Regions from separate parts of the Pseudomonas sp. MYb327 genome, predicted to be linked through region 1. Evidence: riboswitches for the same ligand, from Rfam matches in the RefSeq annotation. Region 1 holds a riboswitch; the other holds the start of a gene.

What was found. Region 1 has a riboswitch for cobalamin ahead of ABVN21_RS07420 (CbtB-domain containing protein). Riboswitches for the same ligand answer to the same signal wherever they lie in the genome.
Region 2: it holds a riboswitch for cobalamin, as region 1 does, so the genes downstream of both, cobO (cob(I)yrinic acid a,c-diamide adenosyltransferase) here and ABVN21_RS07420 (CbtB-domain containing protein) in region 1, are expected to answer to the same signal.

Annotation. Positions count from the first base shown of each region.
Region 1 is NZ_CP159258.1:1,643,417-1,646,975, forward strand. Features, by position in the region: gene ABVN21_RS07410 (cobalamin biosynthesis protein) at 49-462, opposite strand; gene ABVN21_RS07415 (CbtA family protein) at 459-1,163, opposite strand; gene ABVN21_RS07420 (CbtB-domain containing protein) at 1,175-1,369, opposite strand; cobalamin riboswitch at 1,491-1,716, opposite strand; cobalamin riboswitch at 1,818-2,030, shown strand; gene cobW (cobalamin biosynthesis protein CobW) at 2,129-3,196, shown strand; gene cobN (cobaltochelatase subunit CobN) at 3,200-3,559, shown strand, end outside.
Region 2 is NZ_CP159258.1:807,870-811,428, reverse strand. Features, by position in the region: gene ABVN21_RS03695 (cobyrinate a,c-diamide synthase) at 1-1,226, opposite strand, end outside; gene cobO (cob(I)yrinic acid a,c-diamide adenosyltransferase) at 1,223-1,834, opposite strand; cobalamin riboswitch at 1,916-2,147, opposite strand; gene ABVN21_RS03685 (hypothetical protein) at 2,299-2,883, shown strand; gene ABVN21_RS03680 (sorbosone dehydrogenase family protein) at 2,951-3,559, shown strand, end outside.

The sequences.
Region 1 (3,559 bases):
CTTCAGATGAAGATTGCTCATGATTGAATGCGCGGATTATCGGGGATTTTATGCCGCGCCAGCCAATGCCAGAGTGGCCTGGGCGTATTTTTGTCGCCGGATGAGCAGTTTCGCCGGTGCATTATCAAGCTGTTCAGCCAGGGCCAGCGCGGCACTTTCCGCCACGCCATAGCAGCCCGTGCGCTCGAACGCGATGTCCGAATGATGGCTAAGTTGCGGCTGATAACCGGCTAACTGTGCGCTACTGAAATACATCACTTCCAGACCAAGCTGCTCAGCGAGTTCTATCAGGGCCGGCTCATCACGCTTCAAGTCGATACTCGCCAGGGCCGTGATTTCATGGATGTCTATTTGGTGCGCTTGCAGTGCCTGATCAAGCAACGCTCGTAGCGTGCTGACGGGACAGCCTCGTTGGCAGCCCAGGCCGACCACCAGGGTCGGCGCTGTGCCGGGATCCGTCATGCGTGGTATGGACCATCGCTTTTGCGGCGGAACAACCAGGCGCTGATCAGGCCCAAGGCCAGCCAGAATGCCACGTTGGTCAACTGCGAAGCGATTTTGAACTGCGCTTCAAGGGCTTCCGGGGCGAGCATCGAATGCACCTCCGGTTGCGGCGCGCCAATCACGTGAGGAACGGCGAGGATCGCCACGCCGAAGAGTTTCATCAGCCAGTGGCGGCTGAATACGATCAGTGCAATGCCGACAGCGGTGGAGGAAGCCGTACCGATCCACCAGATTTGTCGCTGTGCCAGATCGGCAGCGGCGGTGCCTGGCAGTTCAGGCGGTAAGCCAAGCGTCGGCGCCAGCACGAAAGTTGCGTAACCGGCCAGGCCCCAGAGCAGGCCTTGAGAAGTTTTGGTTGGCGCGCGCAAGGTGTAGAGACCGGCGAGCATCAGGGCGAAGCCGACAGCCACCACCAGGTTGCCACCGGTGGTCGACAGCACGCGCTGCCAGCCGTCTTCCGGCGCCCAGGCTTCGGCATCGTGGGTGTGAGCCGCGACTCCAGCGGCATGTTCGTGGACTTCAACCGCGGCGGGTTCCGATTTCTCGTAGGTTTCGGCTTGTGAAATCAGCGGAGACACCCAGAGACTTTGCAGCAGGGTGAGCAGCAGGGCGGCCAACAGACCGGTGAAACCTGCAGTTTGCGCAATACGCTTGATCATGTCGGCAGGTCTCAATGGCATGGGAACGCGGCGCTGTGGCGCGTATCGTGGGCAGCGTTGTGGACTGCTTCGATGTGCGAGAAACCGGCAAAATACACCAGGCACGCACCGAGGATCGACGCACAAATGGCGGCGGTCAGGCGTTGAGTGAGGGTAGTGGTGCTGCTGGCGGTGGTGCTGTGGCCGGTGCTGCTGATGATCGACATGGCGCTTCCCTTTGTGCTGTCAGCGGGGGAATAAGAGCGCGAGCAGAACCCGGCACGACCGAGCGCGCAGAGGTTCGAACAGCGCCCGCCCACCGCGGGTTTGTTGATTCAGTGATCGTATTGGTCACTTTGTGTTGCGGGCCGGTCTCCGGGCTCACGAGGGGCGCAGGCGTTAGCCTTGACCTGCAAGCATCACCTTCCCATGCCGCAATGGCACAGTGGATCTGACGCTTCGCTCGCTTACCGTTGCGGGGGCAGCACCGGACTGACATGGCTTTGAGTAAAGCACATGATTCACCGGTTTCCCGTTTCACCCTGTGAAGGGCACCCGTAACAAGGTGCGTAGGAGAGCATGGGCGAGGGGCGGGCGTCAATTGGCAAGGGTTCTCGTTTGCGGCACAGGGGAGGTTGGGCGCCTCACGGACATTGACCCGCCCCAATACGATGCGTAGCCTTGCGCTTTCGAGGTTCTTCGGCGTTTGTCGAAGCTAAGAAGGGAACGCGGTCAATGCCGCGGCTGCCCCCGCAACTGTGAACGGTGATGTTCGCTGCCACGCCACTGCACGCTCAAGCCTTGAGCCCGCGGGAAGGCGCAGCGAACGCCAGTCAAGTGACTGGCACACCGTCAGCCAGGAGACCTGCCTCGATACAGATTCTCACTACAACCGGGCGGGGTGATCCGGTGGCGAACGCTTCTGGCGCGCTTGTGCGTTGCCGGTTCTCGTCCCGAATGCCCGCCACCTTGCCAAAGGGCATCCGATGAAAACACTGGCCAAACTCCCCGTCACCATCGTTACCGGCTTCCTCGGCTCGGGCAAAACCACCTTGCTGCGGCACATGCTCGACAACACCCAGGGCCGTCGAATCGCGGTGATCGTCAACGAGTTCGGCGAGCTGGGCATCGACGGCGAAATCCTCAAGCAGTGCTCCATCGGTTGCACCGAAGAAGAAGCCAACGGCCGCGTCTATGAACTGGCCAACGGCTGCCTGTGCTGCACCGTCCAGGAAGAGTTCTTCCCGGTGATGCGCGAACTGGTGGCCCGTCGTGGCGACCTCGACCACATCCTCATCGAAACTTCCGGCCTGGCCCTGCCAAAACCGCTGGTCCAGGCCTTCCAGTGGCCGGAAATCCGCAGCGCCTGCACCGTTGACGCGGTGATCACCGTGGTCGACAGCCCGGCCGTGGCCGCCGGCACTTTCGCCGCATTCCCGGATCAAGTCGACGCTCAGCGCAAACTCGACCCGAATCTGGATCACGAATCACCGCTGCACGAGCTGTTCGCCGACCAACTGTCCAGCGCCGATTTGGTGATCCTCAACAAGGCCGACCTGATCAGCCCCGAAGACCTGGCCCGTGTACGCCTGGAAGTTGCCGAAGAATTGCCGCCGGCAGTGAAGGTAATCGAAGCCAGCAGCGGTCGCTTGCCACTGGACGTACTGATCGGCCTCGGCGCCGGTTCCGAAGAACACATCGATAGCCGCCACAGCCATCACGATCATCACCACGACGATGACGATCATGATGACCACGATCACGACGCGTTCGATTCCATTTCCATCGAACTGCCGGCATCCGACGAAAGCCTGTTGATGGACGCGCTGACCCAATTGGTGGTCCAGCACGGCATCCTGCGCGTCAAGGGTTTCGCCGCGATCCCGAGCAAGCCGATGCGCCTGCTGATCCAGGGTGTGGGCACGCGTTTCGACAAACACTTCGACCGTCAGTGGGGCGCTGAAGAAGCACGCACGACGCGTCTGGTGTTGATCGGCCAGGCACTGGATGCCGCGTTGCTCGAAGCGCAATTGCGCGCCGCGCTCAGCGTGTAAGTCATGCACCTGCTCAGGACCCAGCCCGGCGGTTTCGTGTCGGATGACAACATTGCCGACCTTGGACAAACCCCCGCCGAGCTGGTGATCCTGTGCAGCGGCGATTCCAGCCTGGCGCTGCTCGCCGAAGCGGCGCAGCAATTGCCCGACGATTACCCGAGCGTGCGCCTGGCCAACCCGATGCAGGTGCAGAACCATGCGTCGGTCGATCTGTACATCGACGAAGTGCTGCGCCACGCGAAGGTCATCTTGATTTCGCTGCACGGCGGCATCGCCTATTGGCGTTACGGCGTCGAGCGGTTGGTGGAATTGTCACAGCGCGGAGTGCAACTGATTCTGGTGCCGGGCGATGATCGTCCGGAT
Region 2 (3,559 bases), 840 kb from region 1:
ATCCGCCCCTCACGATAAACCGCCTCCGCCCCACGCCCGCCGTTAGGACTCAAGCCCCGAGCAATCGGCACGAGCTCGGTCGTAGTCAGCGAATGATGATAGGTGTGCCCGCGCAACGAACCTTCCGGCAGTTCCACCGCTTGCAGCGCCAATGCAGCCAGACGCTTCTGCATCACCGCATCACCGGCCAGCAAACCGACCAGTTCCGCACGCGTACCTTCAACATCGGTCAACGAATCGAGCAAATAAAGCATGCCGCCACACTCGGCCAGCAACGGCTTGCCGGCAGCATGGTGCGCGCGGATCGCCTCAAGCATCGCCGTGTTTTGCGACAGCGCGACATGGTGCAATTCCGGATAGCCGCCCGGCAGATACAAGCTGTCGGCCTCCGGCAAACCAGCGTCGCGGATCGGCGAGAAGAACGACAGTTCGGCGCCCATCTCCCGCAGCAAATCCAGGCTGGCGCCATAGGTGAAGGCAAACGCTTCGTCACGGGCCACGGCAATGCGCACACCGCTCAGTAGAGGTTCGACGTCGATCACATCCGGCGCGCCGAATTCCACCGCAGGCGGCAGCGCAACCTCGCAACTGCTGGCCAACGCTTCGGCCGCTGCATCGAGACGCACGTCGAGATCATTCAACTCGCTGGCCTGAACCAGTCCGAGATGGCGGCTGGGCAATTCGATTCCGGTTTCCCGGGACAACGCGCCGTACCAGCGCAGTCCTTCGGTCAGACTGCCTTCGAGCAATTGCGCGTGACGCACGGTGCCCACGCGGTTGGCCAACACGCCGGCAAACGGCAAGTCGGACTGATAGCGCGCCAGGCCCAGGGCCAGCGCACCAAAGGTCTGTGCCATGGCGGTGCCGTCGATCACACCGAGCACCGGCACGCCAAAGTGCCGCGCCAGGTCAGCGCTGGACGGCGTGCCGTCGAACAGACCCATGACGCCTTCGATCAGAATCAAGTCAGCTTCAGCGGCGGCTTCCCACAACAGTCGGCGACTTTCCTGCTCGCCGACCATCCACATGTCCAGTTGATACACCGGCGCTCCGCTGGCGCGCTCGAGAATCATCGGGTCGAGAAAGTCCGGGCCGCACTTGAACACGCGAACCTTGCGCCCCTGATTGCGATGCAAACGGGCCAGTGCGGCGGTGACCGTAGTCTTGCCCTGACCAGACGCCGGCGCGGCGATCAATACCGCCGGGCAATGACGAGGTTGATTCACAGCTCCACGCCTTTTTGCGCTTTGATCCCGGCCTGAAAAGCGTGCTTGATCATGCCCATTTCAGTGACGGTGTCGGCCAATTCGATCATTTCCGGCTTGGCGCCACGACCGGTGACCACCACGTGCTGCATCGGCGGTCGCGCCTGCAAATCGCTGAGCACTTGGTCCAGATCCAGATAGCCGTGCTTGAGGGCGATGTTCAATTCGTCCAGTACCACCAGGCCGATGGACGGATCGCGCAGCAATTGCTGTGATACCGCCCACGCCGCTTCGGCGGCGGCGATGTCGCGCTGGCGATCCTGGGTTTCCCAAGTGAAGCCCTCGCCCATCACATGAAAACGCACTTGTTCTGGAAAACGTCGGAAGAACAACTCTTCGCCCGTACTGTTGCGCCCCTTGATGAACTGCACCACGCCGCAGTGCATGCCATGGCCCATTGCGCGGGCGAGCATGCCGAACGCCGAACTGCTCTTGCCTTTGCCGTTGCCGGTCAGCACCAACAACAGGCCGCATTCATTCGGAGAGTTGGCGATGCGTTCGTCGATCACGGCTTTTTTGCGCAGCATGCGCGCCAGGTGACGTTCGTCACGATCAGGGGTATCAGTCATGGGGGAGCTCTCCGTTGAGGCTGGATAACGGCGGGCAGGCACAAGAAAAGACGGCAAGAAGCCTGGCATCGCCCACCGTGATGCCGCTTGGATGGATCAGGCCGGTCTCCGGGCTCATGAGCGGCGTTGGCCTGGCTGCGCGCCTTCCCATGTCAGTCGACACAGTGGCTCAAGGCGCAGCCTTTCACTCATTTACCGTTGCGGGGGCAGCGCCGGGATCATGAGTTTCATCGATTGAAAACGCTCACTCACCGGCTTCCCTGTTTCACTCTGTCGACCCAAGCCACAGAGCACCTGAAACAAGCCGCGAAGGTTAGAGGGTTGGGGGTGGAGCGTCAATTGAAGACGGGACTCGAGAGCGAATAACTGCCGTTGATCAACAAACTGACGGCAATCTTGTGCCACACTCGAAGCAGTGATATCAAAGAGCCATAACCTTAAACATAATAACAAGAGTAAGCCCCATGCAAGGCATGATCATCAGCAATCCGAAGCTGGAATTCCTGCGCCCTGCGCTGGAACGCTGGTTTGACTGTATCGACCGCTACAACGCCGTGCGCGGCGACAATGAAACGCCTTACTGGATGGATGAAAAAGCCAACCTCGGCCTGCTCTCCGCTGCCGCGTGGGCGGCAGAGATGATCACCCTGCAACAATCGCCCACCCGCAAACAGATCGAAGAAGGCGAACGCAACGGCCGCGCCGATCTATTCATCGCCACACCCGACGCCAAGGCCTGGCTTCAAACCACGCAACGCTGGCCACGGGTCAACAGCTTGAACCTGACCCAGGCGTTGCTCGATGTCACCAGCGACGCCAGGAAGATCAGCTACGCCAGCGACCTGAAACTCGGCTGCCTGTTCGTTGCCCCGCAAAAAACCCAGCACGGCGCCACCCCGGAAGAACTTCAAGACATGGTCGATGACCTGCAAAAGGAGCACACCTGCGCCGTGGCCTGGTATTTCCCCTACGCCTACCGCAAATTGCGCAACGAAGGTGGCAACTACCACCCCGGCATTGCCGTACTGTTCAAGGAAGCTCGCGGCTGACGGTTGAACCATCGCGCATCCTCGCTTCTCTATTGATTAGGTCACAGCATTCATAGGGAAGATCAGTATGCGCAAGCCCCAGCTCGTTCTCGTTATCGCGCTCGCCGGAGGGCTCGCCGCTTGCGGTGAAACCTCCAGCCTGCAAGTCTCCGACGGCACCGGCCCGTCGCCCAAGTTGCCAGAACCGAACAAGACACTGGTCCCGACAGTGAACATCGCCGCGGCCATCGGCTGGCCGGAGGGCGCAAAACCCGTCGCCGCTGCCGGCACGCAAGTGGCAGCGTTTGCCGACGGCCTTGATCACCCGCGCTGGCTCTATGTACTGCCCAACGGTGATGTGCTGGTGGCCGAAACCAACGCCCCGCCCAAACCCGATGACGGCAAAGGCATCAAGGGCTGGGTCATGAAGAAAGTCATGGGGCGCGCCGGCGCGGCTGTTCCCAGCCCGAATCGCATTACGCTGCTGCGAGACAAGGATCACGACGGCATCGCGGAAACTCGCACGGTGTTCTTGGAAAACCTCAACTCGCCCTTCGGCATGACCCTCGTGGGCAATGACCTGTACGTTGCCGATACCGATCGCCTGTTGCGCTTCCACTATGAAGACGGTGACACGGCGATCAAGTCGCAGCCCATCAAAGTGGTCGACTTGCCGGGTGGAACGCTGAATCACCAC